4 regions of the Exiguobacterium sp. TDN 0502 genome follow, and region 4 is predicted to be linked to each of the others. Evidence: riboswitches for the same ligand, from Rfam matches in the RefSeq annotation. Region 4 holds a riboswitch; each other region holds the start of a gene.
What was found. Region 4 has a riboswitch for S-adenosylmethionine ahead of msrA (peptide-methionine (S)-S-oxide reductase MsrA). Riboswitches for the same ligand answer to the same signal wherever they lie in the genome.
Positions count from the first base shown of each region.

Region 1 (5,379 bases), on a different contig from region 4:
TCAAATTCATGAAGATATTTTTTCTTGTTTCGCAGCAGATTTTTTCATACGCGGGAAACCGAAGAAAATGGCAATTGATCCACAGATGAAGAGCAGGAACGGATAGAACAGATACGGGATCAGTTCAGGTGAAGCCGTCTTCGTTAATTCTGCTGCAATCAAAAGCTGTGCACCGTAAGGAATGATCCCTTGGATACCACAAGAGAAGATGTCGAGAATACTTGCAGATTTCTTTCGATCGACGTCATACGTGTCGGCAATCTCGGCAGCGAGCGGTCCGGCGACCAAAATGGAAATCGTGTTGTTGGCCGTTGCGAGGTTCGTTGCGCTGACGAGTGCCGCCATGCTGAATTCGGCGCCGCGACGCTTAGAAATCTTGCGCGTCAACATCTCCTTCAGGTAGGCAATACCACCGTTAAATGTAATCAAGCTGACAAGACCCCCCATGAGAAGCGTCAAGATGGAAATCTCCGCCATCCCTAACATCCCTTCAGACATCGAAAGGACGAAGCCGCTTAAACCAAAGCTACCGTCGACCATTCCGATGATGCCGGTGAGTAACGTTCCCCCGATGAGGACGAGGATGACATTGACGCCAAAGATCGCAAGAACGATGACGGCGAGGTATGGAATCAATTTGTAGAACTCGAATGCCTTAGCTTCGACGACATCCCCTGATCCGGAAACGAACGCCAGTAGGATGATTGTCAGGATAGCAGCCGGAAGAACGATCATGAAGTTCGTCCGGAACTTATCACGCATGTTCGTTTTTTGTGTCCGGACGGCAGCGATTGTCGTATCGGAGATAAATGACAAGTTATCGCCAAACATCGATCCCCCGACGACGGCAGCAGCTGCGATCGCAACGTTGATGTCTGTCGCTTCATGAATACCGAAAGCGATCGGTGCAAGGGCGGCAATCGTTCCGGTAGAGGTTCCCATTGCCATCGAGATGAAGGCAGCGATGATGAATAGTCCGCTCATGAGGAGCGATGGCGGTAAGAACGTCAAGGCAGCATTGACGGTTGCATCAATCGCACCGATCGCTTCTGCCGTTCCGGAGAACGTCCCGGCTAATAAGAAGATGAAGACCATGATCATGATGTCTGGATTTCCGGCACCGGTTGCAATCCGTTCGACCGTTTGATTAATCGATCCTTTCGTCGTCACGGCAGCAAAAATTAAAGCGATCAAAGCGGCGATGAGAATCGGGAATTTGTAAAAGTCGTCATAGAAGATCCCGGCTCCGATGAAGAGGACCAGGAACACGACGAGCGGAAGCAGTGCCCATTTGTTAGGCGTGATCGTTTCATTCATTGTTGACACCTCGTTTCTCAAAGATACAAAAAAAGACCCCTTCGCAAGAAAGAAGGCGGTCTTTATCGAGTAAAGACGCTCTTCTTATCTCTCAAGCTTACGCTTGCTGGATTTGGCACAGTACGAATCAAATCGTCCGCTGCCGAAACATCATTGGGCCAGTCCCTCCGTTTCTCGCGATAAAAAGAAGTCATTCAATTGTCTAAAACACGTTTCTTACCGTACCGCATTGAGTAACGCGTGTCAACTGTACTTTACTGAAGTGCTTGTTTTAATGTCGCAACGTTTTCTTCCATCAACTTGAAATACGAGCTGTTTTGTTGCGCTTTCGTCACTGACTCGAGATTATGGATCGTCACCGATTCAGCGCCGATTTCTTTTTGGATGACACGCGCGACCTTCGGTGAGACTGTCTCTTCGAAAGCGACGTATTTCAAATCATGCATCCGGGCTTCCTTGACTAACGCCGCTAGCTGTTTTTGTGACGGTTCATCTGACGGGGAGATACCTGCAATCGGAAGTTGTGTAAAACCATATCGTTCAGCGAGATAACCGTATGCAGCGTGCGTGACGAGAAGTTCCTTTTTCGAGCCGTCAGTGACGGCCTGCTTGAACTCTTTATCTAATGCATCAGCTTGTTGATCGAAGGATTTCAAGTTTTTTTCGAACGTTGCCTTCTCTTTTGGTACTTCTTTTGACAGTGCAGTCGTAATCGAGCGTGCCATCGCTTTGGCATTGACCGGATCAAGCCAGACATGCGGATCGTATTTTCCGTGGTCGTGCCCGTCTTCTTCGTATGCGTGTTCATCCGTTGCATGATCATCATGTCCGTCTTCTGCGTGCGCATGAAGAGTGGCATCGGATTCAAGCAAGTGGACATCTTTACTTGTCTCGACAAAACGGACGTCCGTTCCTTTTAAGCTCTCTTGAATTTTTTTGGAGTACGGTTCGAGTGTCGTACCTGTCAAAAGGAACAAGTCCCCTTTAGCAATCTCGGTCAGTTGCTTGGAAGTAGGTTCATATGAGTGAGGATCTGCACCCGGTGGAACGATCATCTTGACGTTTACCTGATCACCACCGATTTCACGGGCGATGGCAGCCGTTGCGAACGTCGATGTGTAGACTTCCGTCTGGTTGTCATCTGAAGTCGACGAATCAGTGTTCGATCCGCAAGCGGCGAGGATACTTGCGCTCGCCAGTGCGACGGTTAAAGCAGGAATGACTTTTTTCATTTTATATTCCCTCCGTTGTTAAAACGTAATAATTCCGATTTGGACTTTTTCACTATAGCGGAACGTCCGTGAGGCGTCAAGTAGGAATACTAAGACGTTCGACTTCTTTTAAAACGGGGTAAAAGAATAACAAAGTGAAGAATCTCGTAGTGTATTTTGGAGGTGATCAAGTGAAACGGGAAACGGCATGGCTGATGGGGGGAGCTGCGTTATTAACGACAGCTGCAGCAGGAGCGAGCATCTGGAATAACTACGGTGCGTTGCTTCGCTGGACGGAACCTGAATTGCCAATTACAGAAAAACAACTTGCACCGCGGACGCTCGTTTATAAAGAGACGGGGAACTGTACTTTACAGCTCGACCTCTATTATCCACCCGGAGACGGACCATTTCCGGTAGCTATCTATGCCCATGGGGGAGCATTCGTACGTGGAGAGCGGAAGGATATGTTTTGCTTCAGTCCCATCGTAGATCGGTTGCTTGAGCTTGGAGTGGCTGTTTGTAGCATTGATTACCGTTTATTCGAAGAAGGCAGTTATTTTCCGGACAACTTAGAAGATGTACGTGATGCTTTATGTTTTTTGAATCAGCAAGCGGAAGAGCTACGCATCCTTCGGGGACGCATGATGGTATGGGGTGATTCGGCTGGCGCTGCCTTGATGTTGACGACGGCACTTGCCCCGTCTGCCTTTATCGGTGAACGAGATGAGCGGCAGATGCCGCTGATCAGTGGTGTCGTTGCGTTGTATCCGCCTACGAATTTCTTACTGTTCAACTTCATTCAGACTTGGATTGCTCATATTAAATTCTATAAGGGTGGAAGAGAGGAATGGCGGAAGTTAATGACACATGTCTCGCCAGTGACGCATTTGACGTCTGATGCCCCCCCGATCATGCTCCTGCACGGAAAAAAAGATCCGATCGTTCCGTTTTCGCAGGCGTTGCATTTTGTTGAAAAAGGAGCGGATGTCGGAGCGGATGTCCGACTATTCTCATTTCCAAACGGTACGCATTCCCTTGCGAGTTTCGCCCAAACCGAAAATCCTCTGAAACTTGAACGGTTACTTGAACGAATCGAACGTTTTACCTGTCAAGTCCTGCTGTTACCACCAAGACAACTTCCGGATGAAAAACATGATACAATCAGTCATATTTCTTGAATGAAGGAGACAGAGACATGACTGAAATTTGCTTAGTGCGCCATGGTCAGACGGATTGGAACTTAAACGAACGGATCCAAGGAAGAGAAGATATCCCGTTGAATGCAACGGGAAAAAGACAAGCGGAACTTAGTGCCGCTTATCTAGCGAATGAAAAGTGGGATGTGTTGCTTGCAAGTCCGTTATCACGCGCCGTTGAAACGGCCGAAATCATCGGTCGTGCTGTTGGGTTAACGATCACAGCAACGGACGAACGACTCGTCGAACGCGAATTCGGTGCTGCTTCAGGGGAACCGGTCGCAGCCATCTATGAGGCTGTCCAAGCGAACGATACGACACGCGTGCCGGGACTTGAAACGGAGCAGGCAATCCAGGAGCGCGTGTTCGAAGTGTTACAGGAAGTGACGCAACAATATGGAGGCAAACGGATTTTAATCGTCTGCCACTCCCATACGATCAAGGCAGCCTTATCATCGATCGATGAGACGTTCAGCTACCGGACGCCTTTGAAAAACGCCTGTGCGAATTATATCCGCTATACGGATTACTATACGATCGACCGGATCAATGTAGCGGATCATATTACGGATGAAGTCGAAAAACCTTAAGAAACCGGTGCTTCCGGGTGTTCAGCGAGATATTGCTTGAATGTTTCCTTAGCGATACTCGTGATGTGCGCCCCGCGTTTGGAACGACGGTCCTTATATTCTTGGATGAGTTCTTCTCCCTTGAAGCCGTCCTCGACGACTTCCCGTAAAATCGATTCGGATAAATCATTTTTCATCATGACCATCTTACCGGTGAAGACGTAAGAGACATGTTCACTTAAGGCAGTCCGTTCAAGAGGCGTGACGATCATCGCGGCAGGGTCATTATCGGGTCGTGAGATCGTGATTTCGATCAAGGCACGTAAATGTTTTGCGAACAGTTCATCGATGATCGGTTGTTCGCTCGGTGCCACGACGATTTCAGCTACCCATTGAGCAGTCTGTTCCGTACTGACGGTCAAGCCGTCCTGAATGGCGACAGGAATGGTCGTATCGCGCCCTGACTCGTCCATTAAAATGCGTAGTGTGCATAGCTTAAAGGTTTTCATGGAAAAATGCCCTCCTTCGATCACTAACGATTTTTCTACAGTATACCGTGAGGAAAGTGGAACGGGAAACTTTTCCTGACGAAAGTCGTATGAACTATGTTTAAATAAGACTAGATATTATTAACAGGAGGATCGTTCATTATGCCGCAAGTACTCATTGGAATATTAGGAATCCTGGGTATCGTACTACTTGCCCATCATATCATCATGTATTGGCATGCTGAACCGACAGACCGCCCGACGCTTGCATACCGCATTGCGCTCCTGATTGCCTGTTTGCTACTCATTAGTGGAAGTGATCATTTAATCAGTATTTTTTACGCAGATTCCTTAGCCGAATTCGGTCAACGCATCACGTATATCGTCTTCATCGGAGGTGCGCTCGGTTTCGCGTGGTACTTTCGTAAGAAGATGGAACAAGCGCCATCAGAAATGACACCTGTCGGAAACGAAGCAGGATTGACATGATAAAAAGCGCCATTCGTCCAGACGAATGGCGCTTTTCTTATACCTTATTTTAAACCACTGGCAAGTCGTGTATCCCGAATCATGTCGAGTTTGAGCTTCCAGAGGC
Region 1 covers NZ_JBOZGJ010000024.1:82-5,460, forward strand. Annotated here, with positions in the region: gene ACRPK8_RS15325 (Na+/H+ antiporter NhaC family protein) at 7-1,317, opposite strand; SAM riboswitch class I at 1,399-1,503, opposite strand; gene ACRPK8_RS15330 (metal ABC transporter solute-binding protein, Zn/Mn family) at 1,572-2,549, opposite strand; gene ACRPK8_RS15335 (alpha/beta hydrolase) at 2,720-3,709, shown strand; gene ACRPK8_RS15340 (histidine phosphatase family protein) at 3,727-4,317, shown strand; gene ACRPK8_RS15345 (YwpF family protein) at 4,314-4,805, opposite strand; gene ACRPK8_RS15350 (hypothetical protein) at 4,947-5,273, shown strand; gene ACRPK8_RS15355 (nicotinate phosphoribosyltransferase) at 5,318-5,379, opposite strand, start outside.
Region 1: another riboswitch for S-adenosylmethionine. It lies ahead of ACRPK8_RS15325 (Na+/H+ antiporter NhaC family protein); the one in region 4 lies ahead of msrA (peptide-methionine (S)-S-oxide reductase MsrA).

Region 2 (5,379 bases), on a different contig from region 4:
ATCTACCCGGATCGTCTGATGCGACTTGAGACAGAACCGCGCCATCTATCGGTTCGTGTCATGGACATGATTGCACCGGTCGGTTTCGGTCAACGTGGTCTGATCGTCGCGCCGCCAAAAGCCGGAAAAACATCGTTGCTTAAAGAAATCGCGAACTCGATTCAGGAGAATCATCCGGATGTCGAGCTGATCATTCTATTGATTGATGAGCGACCAGAGGAAGTGACGGACATCGAGCGATCGGTTCCGGGAGCAGACGTCGTCAGTTCAACGTTTGACGAAACACCGGACAACCATGTCCGAATTTCGGAGCTTGTCCTCGAGCGGGCAATGCGACTCGTCGAACATAAAAAAGACGTCGTCATCCTGATGGATTCGATCACACGTCTGACACGAGCTTATAACTTAACAGTGCCGCAAAGCGGACGCACACTCTCGGGTGGGATCGATCCGGCGGCTTTCCATAAGCCGAAACGCTTCTTTGGGGCAGCACGAAATATCGAGCATGGCGGTAGCTTGACGATTCTAGCTACGGCGCTCGTTGAGACAGGATCACGAATGGATGACGTCATCTATGAAGAATTCAAAGGAACGGGCAACATGGAATTACATCTCGATCGGAAATTGTCGGAGCGTCGGATTTTCCCGGCGATCGATATCCGCAAATCGGGTACACGGAAGGAAGAATTGTTACTGCCGAAAGAGCAACTCGATGCGCTCTGGACGATTCGACGGACGATGAACGAGTCGAACGAGTTCGTCGATACGTTCCTGCGTAAGATTCGCGATACGAAAAACAATGAGGAATTTTTCGTTGAGCTCGAGAAAGAAAAGAAGAAACAGGTCCGCCGCACACCGGCGAAACCACGCACCGTCAAGACGGAGACATCAACTGAAAAATAACTATTGCGACGCGTAAAAAAATCGTTTAGTATAGGAAGGTAACTTACTCTGGCTCAGCAAATGAACCAGGGCGGAAGGAGAGAAATCAACCATGAAACAAGGAATTCACCCTAACTACAATAAAGTAGTATTTATGGATTCAACGACTGAGTACAAATTCTTGAGCGGTTCTACTCGTTCTTCGAACGAAACGATCACTTGGGAAGATGGCAACGAGTACCCACTCATCCGTGTGGATGTGTCTTCTGACTCGCACCCATTCTACACAGGTCGTCAAAAGTTCAACGCGGCAGATGGTCGTGTCGATCGCTTCAACAAAAAATACGGCCGCAAGTAATAACTTGTCGGTTCTTAAAAAACAGCCTGCCTCCGTCACGGAAGCAGGCTGTTTTTGTATAGGCTGAATTGTGAACGATATGCAAGATATGTCTTCAGGACGAAGGAAAATGCGATGCCGCTGACAATTCCGATCAAGTACGGGATAGCATCCGGATGCGCCAAAATATAATCGACGATCTTATGAAACGAGATGTGACGACCGACGAAATAACCGGCACCTAAAAAGACGCTGATCCAAATAAGTGCTCCCGTATAGGCATAACTCGCAAAAACGCGAAATGGCATTTTCGAGACACCTGCAAAAAAAGCAGAAAGTTGACGAAGGCCGGGTATGTAATAACCGATGATCAAGACCGATTTCCCGTAACGACGAAATCCGGCTTCAGCAGAGAAAATATGTTTTTCCGAGATACGCATCTTCGGTCCGACCCGGTGGAGCAACGGCATACCAAGCTTTAATCCGAGCAGGTAACTGATCGTCATTCCGATGCAGCTTCCGGCGTACGCAGCAAGAATCGTACTGAAAAGGGGTAAGTTACCTTGATGCATCCAAAAACCGGACAAAATCAGCAAGGTCTCGTCGGGAACCGGTAATCCCACGATACCACCTGCGAGAAGAACAGAGAGACCAAGGGCACCATATTGGTGCAGAATGTCATGTAAGAGATGATGAATCGGGGACACCTTCTTTCGTGAGAATCTTCTTCTTCAGTGTACAGGAAATAGGGGACGGTTGGAATGAAAGGACAAAAATTCTAGGGAATGAATAATCGATATTTGATTTCCGGAAGTCAACCCTTTTTCTCAATACCGTTTCGAGCTATACTCGTTAAAGTGACTATTTTTAGAGGACGGTGTCGGACGATGATGCATGTAATAAATCAGTACGGCTGGATCGAAGTAATTTGTGGCAGTATGTTTTCCGGGAAATCGGAAGAGTTGATTCGTCGTGTCAGACGGGCGCAGTACGGCAAACTGCCCGTTCAAGTGTTCAAGCCGGCAATCGACGACCGATACCACGAAGAGCATGTCGTCTCTCACATCGGCAACTCTGTCGTGGCGATTCCGATGGCGACGAGCCGTGATCTGTACGCAGCAGTTGCACAAGAGACACAAATCGTCGGGATCGATGAAGTTCAATTCTTTGATGATGAAATCGTACAAGTCATCGAAGCGCTCGCACAAGACGGAAAACGTGTCATTTGTGCAGGACTCGATCAAGACTTCCGGGCAGAGCCGTTTGGAAAGATGCCGGAATTACTGGCACGCGCAGAGTTCGTGACGAAACTACAGGCGATCTGTCTGTCATGTGGCGATCCCGCTTCAAGAACGCAACGGTTAATTGACGGAAAACCGGCAAACTATGATGACCCGATTATCCTAGTCGGAGCGTCGGAGTCGTATGAGCCACGGTGCCGGCATTGCCATGAGGTGCCAGGAAAGCCGAAGCCGTTACAATCGATACAGCAGCAACAAGGATGAAAAAAAGACGAACCGCTTGCGGTCGTCTCGTCCTTTGATCTAGCAGCCATTCACTTCTTCACGGAAACGAGTGGCTGTTTTTTTATTACCCTATTTCCTGCGAGAAACGGTTTGATCGTTCGATGAAGCGGACCGTCTCACGAACGATTAAATCCCGGTCATGATCGAGGGTTGCGACGTGGTACGAGTTGAGAAGACAATAGCTGCGTTTATCGTTCGTTCCGATATGCCGATGCAGGTAATCCGAGCTTGACGGCGGAACGACGTGATCGGTCGCTGAGTAGAGAATCAATGTCGGCAGAAGAATCAATCCTAGGCGTTTTTTTGTTTCGTCCATTAGACGGACGAGTTCGAACGCACACCGGCTCGGAACGAGATCATAGATGATTTCGAAGGCAGATCGCTTGATGTCTGGTGCCCCTTCCGGTAAGTACTGCGGACCTTCATCAAACGAGAGTGCTTCATAGGATGGAACGGAGAGGGCGGCATTGATCGTAATGATCCCTGCGAACGGAATCCCGTCAGCAGCGAGCGATAGTGCGAGCGTCGCGCCCATCGATTGACCGACGACGAAGACGTGATCGCACGTTTCTTGTAAACGTTCATAGCCGTCTTGCAGGCTTTCTTTCCAACATCGGGCGGTCGATTGTTCGAACTCGCGGACGTTCGTTCCGTGTCCGCGCAAACGTGGCGCGTAAACAGTGAATCCTTCAGCAGCAAATGCCTCACCGACGTCGCGGACACTTTGCGGTGTCGCATTAAACCCATGACAGATTAGAATGCCGATCGGACCACCTTGAAAATAAAACGCTTCAGCACCAGTTAATACAGGATAGTTCATCATTACTATTTTTCCTCCATTCATGAAAAAAACTCGTCGACGTCACTGCTTGGACGTCCACGAGTTTTTCACCGTATCATCCAAAGCCGCGCTTTGCTGGTCGGAGCACCTTACAGATTGCAGGTTGCCGTGAAGTCCTAGAGCCAGGTCTCTCGTTCACTCTTGATAAATATCAGATTGGAATTGTCGGATTAATCATTGAGACGATGGTAGCACGACCGAAAATGACTTATCAAATCGTTCTTGACGAATGACGAATCCGTTCATTGAGTGAATCCATAACTTGTCAATTCATCGATATGCGCCAAATGGATTATTTTTGTAAAATTGGTTGACTTTCAAAGGTTCGACCCGTAATGTAAAAATTAGTTTTACGACATAAGCAACACTGCAACAACACACATAACGAATTTCATACCGCAATACTTATCCAGAGAGGTGGAGGGACTGGCCCTACGAAACCTCGGCAACAGACTCACTTATGAGCACTGTGCCAATTCCATCAGACAGCTGTCTGAGAGATGAGTGGAGTGGATTCTGCCACTGTGCGGATCCAGGTCTCTTCTTGTTTCTCAAGAAGAGACCTTTTTTTGTTGAATGAAGGGGGAAAACGGAATGATTGCATTTCATCAAGTCAAGAAAACATACGTCACGAAGGATCAGACGATTGCAGCGCTCGACGGTGTCGACCTGACGATCGAAAAAGGCGAAATCTTTGGTGTCATCGGCTTTAGCGGTGCCGGAAAAAGTTCACTGCTCCGTTGCGTCAATCTATTAGAACGACCAACATCAGGAACGGTGACGGTTGACGGAGAAGATTTGACACAGCTATCACCGAAAAAGTTACGCCAAGCGAAACAGCGGATCGGGATGATCTTTCAACACTTCAATCTACTGAATGCAAACACGGTCTTTACGAATGTCGCAAAACCTCTTGTTCTCGCAGGCGTCAAGAAAGACGAGATTCGCCGCAGGGTGACGGAGTTACTCGAATTCGTCGATCTAGCGGACAAGGCGGACCATTATCCGGATCAATTGTCGGGTGGACAGAAACAGCGTGTCGGCATCGCCCGGGCACTAGCGACGCAACCTTCCGTCCTCTTATGTGACGAAGCGACGTCAGCACTTGATCCCCAGACGACACACCATATTCTCCAGTTGCTAAAACGGATCAATGCCGAGTACGGGATCACGATTCTCTTGATCACCCATGAAATGGGCGTCATCCGAGAGATTTGCGACCGGGTCGCCGTGATCGAAGCCGGGAAGCTGATCGAGTCGGGAACGGTCTTTGATGTCTTCTCGAATCCGAAGACCGAGACAGCGCGGAACTTCGTCCGCTCCGTCATGCATGATGAGATTCCGGCATCGATTCGTCAGTTGATCGAGTCGCGGAATACACATCCGATCTATAAGATTCATTTTCTCGGACATCACACCGGGCAGCCACTCTTATCGCAAGTCGCGAAACGCTTCGACGTTGATGTCAACATCCTACACGGTAGCATCACGGAGTTGCAGGAGACACCGTTTGGCACCTTGCTCGTCGAGTTGATCGGTGAGCCGGCTGAAGTGAAACGAGCGTTACAGTACATCGATCAGGCGCAGGTGACGGTCGAGGAGGTGCTTGCCCATGCTAGTTAACTACAGTGATATTTGGACAGCATTCTTGCAGACGATGACGATGGTATCCGTCTCACTTTTATTCTCGACGTTGATCGGCTTACCACTCGGTATCCTGCTTGTCGTAACGCGAAAAGGAGCATTGCTTGAAAACGTCCCGTTGTTCACGTTCTTCAACAGTATCGTCAACA
Region 2 covers NZ_JBOZGJ010000009.1:58,905-64,283, reverse strand. Annotated here, with positions in the region: gene rho (transcription termination factor Rho) at 1-903, shown strand, start outside; gene ACRPK8_RS10735 (type B 50S ribosomal protein L31) at 995-1,240, shown strand; gene ACRPK8_RS10730 (DedA family protein) at 1,276-1,926, opposite strand; gene ACRPK8_RS10725 (thymidine kinase) at 2,110-2,724, shown strand; gene ACRPK8_RS10720 (alpha/beta hydrolase) at 2,810-3,568, opposite strand; SAM riboswitch class I at 3,636-3,737, opposite strand; SAM riboswitch class I at 3,989-4,093, shown strand; gene ACRPK8_RS10715 (methionine ABC transporter ATP-binding protein) at 4,181-5,209, shown strand; gene ACRPK8_RS10710 (methionine ABC transporter permease) at 5,199-5,379, shown strand, end outside.
Region 2: another riboswitch for S-adenosylmethionine. It lies ahead of ACRPK8_RS10720 (alpha/beta hydrolase); the one in region 4 lies ahead of msrA (peptide-methionine (S)-S-oxide reductase MsrA).

Region 3 (5,379 bases), on a different contig from region 4:
AATACAACTACAACTCTGTCAAGCCTCCTGCTTTTCACATTGACAGCTTATCTACATTGGGTAATCATGAGGGACAGAGAGACTTTTTTGAAAGGGGAGAGACCCGATGTCTCAACCAGCACTCGAAACCATTGAACTGGAGTTAGCGATCCTGATCCGACGATTAACGACGGCGACGGCGGACAACCGTAATTTGGATCGTGCTTCCTACCTCTTGCTGCGACAATTGGCGGAATCCGGCAACGTTGGTGTCAAAACACTTGCCCGTGAACTTCAACTCGATGTCTCGACCGTCAGCCGCCAAGCAGCGGCACTCGATCAGAAGCAACTCGTGGAGAAAGTAAAAGATCCGACAGATGGACGTGCTTTCTTCTATCACATCACGGATAAAGGTCAAGAAGAACTCACGATTTACCGGACAGCACGTCTCGCAAGCATTGAACGCCTTCTGACGGACTGGCCGTCGGATGATACGGAGGATTTCGGACGTCTACTGCAACAATTCAATCGTGCCTTACGCGAACGGTAATTGAATCATGCCCTATTTAAAGAACGGACAAAAATCGATCGATTTCTGTCCGTTCTTTTGTTTTCTTCCACTCCTCATGCTTGGGAAGCGCAGCAGACCGAACGAATTTGCGCGATATGTTCCGGTGACGTCCGGCAACACCCACCAATCAATCGAGCCCCTGCCTCATACCACGTCTTTGCGACGGTTTGGAACGACGTACACTGATTCGTACCCGACCATGTTTTTGCGACCGGATCATAGACTTCACCAGAGTTCGGATAGACGATGATTGGCACGTCCGTCAACGCCTTAACGTGACGGATAAAGTCGGTCGCGTAAGATGCCGGAAAACAATTTGCACCGATCGCTGCGAGCTGTGGATGTTGTCCAATTGTCTCGATGCACGTCGCATGTGCCGTTCCTTCACTAATGTGCGTCGCATCTTGAAGCGAGAACGTCAGCCAAGCAGACACTTCTGGGTACGCTTCAAGAATCCGGAACAACACGACAGCTTCCTCGAGCGACGGAATCGTCTCGAATGCCAGCAGATCAGCTCCTGCTTCAATCAATGCCTCAATCCGTGGTCGATGAAACGCTTCTAGCACGTCCTGTGTCACACCGTAATGACCGCGATACTCAGAACCATCTGCTAAGTAGGCACCATAAGGACCCACTGATCCCGCGATCAATGCGTCACTCTTCCCACTACGCGTTCGTGCGTTTTGCGCCAAGGTGACTGTTTGTCGAATCAGCGCCTGTGCTTCCTCTGTCGTGATATGACGTTGCTTGAATCCTTCGATACTTGCTTGATAGCTTGAGGTGATCGCGACATCGGCACCTACTTCAAAGTAATCGTGATGGACGTGTTCGATCTGTTCCGGTGCTTCGATCAAGAGACGTGCGGACCAAAGCGGATCGTTCAGGTCAAATCCCTTCTGTTCAAGTTCGGTCGCAAGGGCACCATCTAAAATCAGGAAGGGCACTTCCTGTAATCGTTGCTCAACTGGATTTTTGATTCGGGACATCTTCAACACTCCGTTTCGTAGAGGAATTCGTGAACGCATGGATGACATAACAGATCACGATGAATGGAATACCACAGTACAAGGCGATTCGTTGGGTTGGATCAAATCCGATACCAACGAGGGAAATCAAACAGACAACAAAAGCGGCAATCGGCACGAATGGAAACAGTGGTGTACGATAGACCAGTTCGTCGACCGTATGCCCTTCGCGCAGGAATTGTTTCCGGAAGCGGTACTGGGCAACGCTGATGCTCATCCAGACGACGACGACAGCAAGACCGGAAATCGAGACGAGCGCGATATAGACACTTCCTGCCGCATAGATGCTCGACAGCAGGGCCAGTCCTCCGCCAATCATGCTGAACAATACAGCTCGGAGTGGTACGCCAGCTGGTGTCACCTGTGCGAAGAAACGTGGAATCATCCGTTCGTTCGCAAGCGACCAAAGCATCCGCGAGGCGGCGTAAAGCCCGGAGTTCGCTGCCGACAGGATAGCGGTCAGGATGACGAAGTTCATCACATCTGCTGCGTAAGGAATCCCAATCCGATCAAATACGGCGACGAACGGACTTTCGAGCACGCCCTTTCCTTCCGTTGGCAATAAAACGGCTAATACGATGATCGTACCGACGAAAAAGAGGACAAGCCGCAAAATCGTCGTCCGGATCGCAAGCGGAATCGTCCGCTTCGGATCAACGGCTTCACCCGCTGCGACGCCGATCAATTCCGTTCCCGAGTAGGCAAAGTTCACGGCAAGCATCGTCATGAAAATCGCAAAGGCACCGTTCGGGAACAATCCGCCTTCCATTAACGAAGAAAAGAATGGTGCCGCACTCCCATCCTTTAGTGGAATGAAGCCGACGATGGCGCCTGCCCCCAACAAGATGAAGGCAACGATCGTCACGACCTTGATGGCGGAGAACCAAAACTCGACTTCCGCAAACACGCGAACCTTCAAGACGTTGATCCCAAGAATCATCGCAGCGAATAAGGCACTGAACACCCAGACCGGAACGGACGGGAACCAGCGCTGCATCAACATGCCCGCTGCCGTGAATTCCGAACCGAGAGCAACCGTCCATGTCAGCCAGTAGAGCCAGGCTACCGTATACCCTGTACCCGGTCCGATGTATTTTGTCGCGTAGCGATGAAAGGAACCGGTTTCCGGCATATGTACAGCCAGTTCACCGAGACTCAACATGACCAGATAGACGACAACCGCCCCGATCAAATAAGACAAAATCGTTCCGATGCGTCCTGCTTGTTCCAATGTATAACCTGTACTTAAAAACAATCCTGTACCAATGACACCGCCTAACGACAACATGATCAGATGACGTGATTCCATCTTCCGCCGAAAGGACCCGCTCGTTTTCATGACATTTTCCTCCTCGTTTCACCTATTTCAAACAAAAAAACGCACCCTTACGGATGCGTCGGTCGACAATTCGGAAACCTTATCGATCGGGTGCAGCACCCGCAGGAATTAGCACAGTATCTTACGACCTGTTGCTGAGGTTTCACAGGGCCAGTCCCTCCACCTCTCTGGATAAGTATGTAATTGTTCCTAACCCTATCAACTCTTTTCCGAATTGTCAACACAATTCAGAATACTGCTATCAAAAAGACATTCCGGATCGCGATGATCCGGAATGTCGGGAAATGCTTATTTTTTGGCGAATAAATCCGCTGTTTTCAATGCTGCACGAACCGCTTTACGATTCAATGTTCCTTGCTGATGTTTCATCGTTTTCGTTTGGGCAGCTAATTGCGCTTTGAGTGCCGCAATCTCTTGATCTTTTTGAGCCATCCCTGTCTGTTTCTGTAACGCTTTGATCTTCTTATCTTTTTCAGCTAACTGCGCTTTTGTCTGCTTTTGTGCTTCCGCGATTTTCTTTTCTTGTTCCGGGAAGAACTGTTCGAAACGGGCGACTGCTTCTTCGAGGCTGACTCCTGAAATCGGTTGAACTGCCGGCAACAATTCCGTTTGCGCCATTTGGCGGTCAAACGGTACGTTTTCCGGGTAGTTCGTTTCCTGATAGATATGCTCGAGTTCATTAACGTTCAAGAAATCAACGAAGTTATCGAAGTTACGTGCCTGAACACGTGTCGGGCTTTGGAAGTCGGCATTCGCTACGACGTCGGATAAGCGTGTATCCGATGTGATGTCATTTGCCCAGATGTGTGTCAGTTGGTGATAATCCGTCAATTCGCGCATCCGTGCATCTTTTGGAATAAGGATACTTGGTGTACCGGCAAGTGTCGCCGTGATGTTCCCGTGTAAACGTGCTCCGAAACTGAGATCGGCTTGACCGATGAAATCGAACCATGTCTGCGCATTCAAGAAGAAACGGACACGATCGTTCATGTAAGCCGGATCCGACATTTTCACCGGATAGTTCGTCACGGACAGATCAGCGATCGGATGTGTACCCGTATACGTCAATTTCAATTCCTTCATCCATTGTGGAATGAAGTAATGGTTCGGGTACTCTTCCATCCCGCGCGTAATGAAATCGAGAACATTTTGCGGTGCTAAACGTGACGAGTTGACCGTGATCATCGACTCAGACGTAATGTTCGTTTCGCGGATGTTCAGGTCACGACCGAAAGCATACATCGAAGGACATCCGATGACACGGTGGTCGATGCCTTCGCGGAAACCGAGGCGTGTCAGGTATTGCGACGTGATTTCCCCACGAAGTCCAAGCATGCTTGAGCGCTCAAGTACTGCACTGACGAATGCTTTGACATCTTCGTCGAACGGGAATCCACCGTCTAAATCCGGTTCAAACGGTGCACGTAAGCCGACACCGATGACGACGACCGGGATTTTCAGTTTTTTGATGAGTCGTGTATATTTGCGAAGTGTCGGCATGAACTCTTTCCGGAACGCATCTGCGAGTGGAATGACATATAGATCAAAGTTAGCATTGATCTCATCTGCCCGTTCTTCGTCATAGTAGTAATAGTCAGGTGTGATTGTCGTTCCTTCCGTCATCAATGTCCGGAAGATACTGTATTGATAAATAAGATTCCCGACATTTCCGCCAATGGAATTATGTTTCATCAAATAAGGAGCATCAAATTGTTCGAATGGGGTCATACCTGCACGAATAATAATACGTTTCATAATGGATAAACTTCCTCTCTCATTTGCTTCGTTAGTCCTTTATTGCAAGAAAAAAATACGGAAAATTATATTATCACTTTTTTTCAATCTCATTAAGAATAGATGAAGTATATTTCGGAAGTCAACGCTTCCAACGAAGATCTTCTGTTTCGTCATGAAAACGAAATATTAACACTCCTCCAAAATTTTTCTGATATAGAAAAATTACCTAGCAATTGATTGTTCATACATCCGTAAGTTCGCTTCAACGAGCCGGAGAGCAACGCCCGGTTCCCTATCGGAGCCTTTCCACAAGCTCGTGAAAAATTGTTCCACTTCTACGGATTGCCCCTTTTCCATATCACGCAACATTGATGATTTCATCGTATCTTCCATGGCATTCATCTGCTTTGTCAGTCCTGCTTCCACATCATCATTAAATACGGCTCCCTGTCCTTCCATTGCCTGTTTTGCTTCCTTCATGATGTCTGTGATCATCTGACGACCGACAGATTCTTGCCGAATCGGACCGATCGCAGCGCGGAATAATGTCGTCACGCCCGCAAACGTCGAAATGAACAGATATTTTTGCCACATCTCATCCATGATCCGCGAAGAATACATCATCGGCGCCTTTGCCTGTGCAAAACAGGCTGTGATCGCTTCGAGACGCGCTGTTGGTCTACCGGTTCGTGAACCAAACAACAGTCGATGCGATGGACTCGTCTGCA
Region 3 covers NZ_JBOZGJ010000013.1:66,815-72,193, reverse strand. Annotated here, with positions in the region: gene ACRPK8_RS12975 (MarR family winged helix-turn-helix transcriptional regulator) at 107-529, shown strand; gene mmuM (homocysteine S-methyltransferase) at 604-1,536, opposite strand; gene ACRPK8_RS12965 (amino acid permease) at 1,511-2,914, opposite strand; SAM riboswitch class I at 2,991-3,092, opposite strand; gene ACRPK8_RS12960 (polysaccharide pyruvyl transferase family protein) at 3,203-4,669, opposite strand; gene ACRPK8_RS12955 (ketopantoate reductase family protein) at 4,874-5,379, opposite strand, start outside.
Region 3: another riboswitch for S-adenosylmethionine. It lies ahead of ACRPK8_RS12965 (amino acid permease); the one in region 4 lies ahead of msrA (peptide-methionine (S)-S-oxide reductase MsrA).

Region 4 (5,379 bases):
TTCGGTGTCTTAAAAAAACAAGGAAATCGTGGTCAGTGGGTTGGTGTGGGTCTCATGCTTGCAGGAGTTGCGATTTTCTCACTCGCCTAAAGGGGGGAATGAACATGAAAACCGTCATTCAACAGTATGGACTGGATACGATTTTGACGGAAGAGACGCGCGCTTGGTTGCGTCAAGAAAGCTTCCAAAAAGGGGAACTCCTCTGCACGACAGGGGCAGCGATTGATCGGATGTACTTCATCGTCGCAGGCAAGGTCAAGATATCTGCTGCCTCGTCAGAAGGAAAGCAACGGATTCTACGATTCAAGACACCACTGACAGTGATTGGTGACGCTGAGTTCATCAACGAACGGGAAGTGTTGAATACGGTCGAAGCGGTGACCGATGTCGAAGTGTTGAGCGTACCGTATGCGATTTTACGCGAACACAATACGACGAACGTCTTTCTGCAATTTCTATTACGGACGATCACAGCGAAGTGGTATGCCGACTCGAAATCAGCGTCGCATCATGTGTTGTATACCGTCGAAGAGCGATTTGCAGGGTATTTGTTATCGATTGCATCTGAAGCCAGTGACAGTTTATTTTATCAGGAGATGCGGACGTCGAACCTGCATGACGTCGCTGACTGGCTTGGAACAAGTTATCGCCATCTCAACCGGATCATCACGAAATTGTGTGAAGAAGAGATTCTCGTTCGACGACGCGGGAAAATCATCATCGTTGATCTGGAGCGGATTCGCGAGAAGGCGAACGGCAACAGCTATGAGTAAGGAGGAACGAACATGGTAATAGGCATCGTGTGTGCCGTGTTGGCAGGGATGTTGATCAGTTTACAGACGGTATTGAATGCTCGGATGAGTGACGCGTTCGGTGCTTGGGCGACGACGACGCTCGTCTTCTTCGTCGGGTTCGTCGGAGCAAGTGTCACGTATGTTCTGTTTCGTGGCGGAACGATCGGACAGATCCAAAACGTATCACCGCTCTATTGGTTCGGTGGGCTTGTCGGTGTCGGCGTCGTTTTTTGTGTCATGCGCGGGATCCAGCTGCTTGGTCCGTCCGTCGCGATCTCTGTCGTTCTGATTTCGCAGCTAAGCTTTGCTCTCGCTGTCGATACGTTCGGCTGGTTTGGTTTACCGCAAATTGATTTATCGTTCGGTCAGCTTGTCGGTCTCGCCGTCATGGTATGCGGGATCTTCGTCTTGAAACGATATCAAGTCGTGGCGCCGGAAGAGAAGGCGAAGGTTATACCGAAGCAAGTCTCTTAAAAAATCTGATACTAGTTCGATCGACTGACGAACGTTTCTGTCATCCTCGCTTTCCGCAGGAGGGAGGTAAGCCGCGTCATCCCGCATTCCATGCGATTTGCCGGGTCTTACCTGACCCTGACGAAAGCGCGACTCGCGCTTTCTTTCCCTGCAGGAGTCGAGGATGAACACTCACGTTCTAGATTGACTAAATAAAACATGCGCGTTTCCCGCTAATTCGATCGGGAGATTCGCATGTTTTTATGTGTTGTGACTTGATCTCAATCGAATAGATGAACCATTCGTCTTCCGAAGTAAAGCGAGAGAACAATAATGAGAAGACCGCAGTACAACATGATTGTCGTGATCGAAACGTGAAACGACAGTAGAAACGAAAGAAGTGCGTAGGATAATGGAACGAGACCGTTTGACGCGGCATTCACGACACTCATGACACGTCCCATCGCCTGTTCCGCACATTGAGACTGGATGAACGTAATGAAGCGAATATTGAAGAAGGAAGAAAGGACACCAAGTGATAACAGGATGATCAGATAAAGCAAAATCTGCTGGGTTTGACTAAGCAGACAAAGGAGCAGACCTAAGGAGCTAATCAATCGGATCGATGAGGTAAGCCCATTTGCTTTCGTCTGCGCAAAACCACTCCAGATCGACCCTCCGAGCATTCCCATTTGATAAGCCCCTTGCATGTAACTCAAATCCATCGCATCGCCTCGAAGCACATCATGAACGAGTAGCGGTATTCCTAACAGGAGTGGTCCGAAGAAGAAGAAATTGACACAGATGACGAGAAAAAGGGTCTGTTTGAGTTGTTGAAAGTGATAAACATAATGAAGTCCCTCTTTCAGTTCAAGTAGAGCTGAATGCTGACGTGGTCGTTTGATCTTAGATTCGCGAATGCCATACGTGAAGAGGAGCGTCAGACAGAGTGTTCCGAAAATAACGAGAAAGACGTACGAGTAAGAAGAATAGCTAAGAATGACGCCGCCGAGAATCGGACCTGAAAAGAGGGCGATTTGATTAGAGGTCTGAATCAATGAGTTGGCTTTAGTGAGTTGTTCTTTCTGAATAAGTGTAGGCAGTAAGGAAGCATTCGCCGGCGAAAAGAACGCATCCACACTGCCGAATAAAAAGGCAAATCCTAAGATCGTCAGCAACGTAAGCTGATCGATATAAAGTAATGCGAGAAGACAGAGAATGAAGCTGATCCGAAAAGCGCTTGAGATGCGCATGATCGTCGATCGTTTGTAGCGATCGGATAAGACGCCACCGAACAACATGAGAAAAATACGAGGTAATAGGGTTGCCATGAGGACGAATCCGAGATAGCGTGCTTGGTTTAGCGTATGGATGACATACCATTGCTCAACAAACAGATAGGTTGATAGGGAGAGGGCGGAGCACATACCGGATCCCCATAAAAATAAAAAAGATCGATTTTTAAACAGCGATTGTTGCGCATTCATTTCAACAGGTAGCATGGAGCACCTCCGGTTTAGACGTCGTCGTTCTCAAACAGTGGTTCATCGATCGAAAAGGCAGTCGTCATGATATAGAAGTGTTTTTTATCTTCTTCATCAAATGGAGGAGATTTCGTGAACTCGTCTAGTAAAGCACGATATTTTGTAGTAAAGCGTTGAAAGTCGGCTTCAGACATCGTTAGTTCCTTTTGGATCGATAAGCTCATCCAGTCCTCAACGTTCGAAGACACGGGAGCAAAAGCAGCTGTCGGAGCCGTAAGGACGCGTGTCTTTGCCCGATCTAGTACCTCGAGATACGATTGTCGGGTCGCCTCTTTCGTTTCAACGAAGTTTAGAAGATGATCGGCAGGAATGTATCCTCGGGCGATCGCTTGATAATATTTCAATAGATTGCCGCCTTGTTCTTCCGTCCGGACGAGGCGAATCAAGTGATGCTTTTCAAGTTCCCGTACATGATAGAGGATTTTTGCGCGAGATAACGTCAGCAAGTGGGCTAACTGATGTACCGTATGTGGTTTTTCGACGAGAAACATCAGGATTTTTGTTCGTAACGGATCACTGATCACTTTTAATTGTTCATAGCTCTCTAATATGTGAATCGCTTTTTGTTCCATGCAATGATCTCCTTTTTAACCGGTTAATTTTTGTTAACTCTAAAACAAAAGACTTCATTTGTAAACGATCACAAATTTATGCAAGGGTAATAGCAAAAGGAGAAAGCTGTTGGTTTACATACAAAAAACTGACTCCAGTGACATCTCGATCATCCTCCACTTTCTACTGCAAAGTAGGGGAAGAACGAGATGTATGAAATCAGTCTCAGCTACTGTATGTGGTTTGAGGCGATTAGACCGTCGCTGTATCTTTCCATTCCTGCTCGATGAAAGCATCGCGCCCAGAAGCAGCACGATCTTTTTTATAGTGTTCTGGATTTTTCTTATGGAAGTCTTGATGGTACTCTTCCGCCGGATAAAATTCAGAAGCGGCATCGATTCGCGTCACGATCGGTTGTTTAAAACGATTGCTTGCAGCGAGGGCATCACGAGAAGCAATCGCTGCTTCATGCTGCGCATCCGTATGATAGAAGATTGCTGGTGCATACTGCGTGCCACGATCTTGGAATTGACCTTCTGCATCCGTTGGATCCGTTTGTGGCCAGTAGAGTTCGAGCAGACGCTCGTACGAGAACAGGCTCGGATCAAACGTGATTTGGACGACTTCGAGATGTCCTGTCGTTCCTGTTTTGACTTGCTCGTATGTCGGATTGTCGACGTGTCCGCCCATGTAACCTGATACGATTCCCTCGATTCCTGGTAATTCTTCAAACGGTGTCACCATGCACCAAAAACATCCACCTGCAAATGTTGCTTTTTCCATCTGTCTCTTCCTCTCCGTGGGAAATCCCCATTGTATGTCTGACAGCGAGAAAACGAAAACGACTCCTTCGCTTGGTTGCAAAAGGAGTCGCCGCTTTTTATCAACCAAAGCTTTCGCTTTGCTGGTCGTAGCACCTTGCTATGCGCAGGTTGCTGGGACGTCATCGATCCAGATCTCTCGGTCCACTCTTGATAAGGGTATATGAAGTTGATGTCATTCGTTATCATTGTTGTGATGATACCATTCACAAAGAAATAAAGTCAATCCTTAGGTTTTAAGGCACGTAAAACGGTCGCTCCAAGTGTCTTCGCACCAATCAATAGCGCCTGTTCGTTGATCTCATACTGCGGGTGGTGCTGCGGATAGTTGACGCGACCGTCCGTATATCCGGAGCCGGTGAAGAAATAACTCCCCGGGACATGCGTTAAATAATGTGCGAAGTCGTCCGCCGCCATCATCGGTGTGAGTGCCCGAACGGATGCTTCCGGTAAGAAAGCAGCGGCTTCCTGAACGAGTTTTGTCTCGTCCGGATGATTCCAGAGTGCCGGATAACCCGTCGTAAAGTCGATTGAATAGGTGGCACCGATGCCGGCACACGTCGTTTTAGCGACAAGGTCGACTTCTTGCCGGAGCTGATGGCGAAGGGTCTCATTGAACGTCCTAATTTCGCCGACGATGCGTGCTTCACCTGTGACGATGTTCGGCGCCGTTCCCGCATGGAAGGATCCGATTGCGAGAACTGCCGGCTCAAATGGGTCGACCCGTCGACTGACGAGATGTTGTAAGTTACAGACGAGCTGCGCTCCAGCGACGAGCGCATCTTTTGTCTTGTGCGGTGCTTGCGCATGTCCGCCTTGACCATGGACGATGATTTCGAATTCGTCGATCGCACATAACGTATGTCCTTCCCGAAACCCGATCGTACCAACTGGTAAATCATTTTCGAGATGTGTCGCAAAAATCGCATCGACGTCTTCGAGAACGCCGGCTTCGATCATTTGGATCGCTCCGCCAGGAAAGACCTCTTCTCCATGCTGATGGATGATTCGAATCGTTCCTTGCAATTGATCGCGTAACGGATAGAGTGTAGCAGCGAGTGCCATCACCATCGCCGTATGTCCATCGTGTCCGCAGGCATGCATGACACCGGGATGGATCGATCGGAAGGCAAGCGTCGTCTCCTCCTGAAGTGGTAAGGCATCGAAATCCGCACGGACCGCAATCGTCGGACCAGGCTGTTTGCCTTCGATCGT
Region 4 covers NZ_JBOZGJ010000008.1:40,709-46,087, reverse strand. Annotated here, with positions in the region: gene ACRPK8_RS09875 (DMT family transporter) at 1-90, shown strand, start outside; gene ACRPK8_RS09870 (Crp/Fnr family transcriptional regulator) at 105-773, shown strand; gene ACRPK8_RS09865 (DMT family transporter) at 786-1,268, shown strand; gene ACRPK8_RS09860 (MFS transporter) at 1,529-2,749, opposite strand; gene ACRPK8_RS09855 (ArsR/SmtB family transcription factor) at 2,764-3,363, opposite strand; gene msrA (peptide-methionine (S)-S-oxide reductase MsrA) at 3,596-4,126, opposite strand; SAM riboswitch class I at 4,221-4,324, opposite strand; gene ACRPK8_RS09845 (M20 metallopeptidase family protein) at 4,387-5,379, opposite strand, start outside.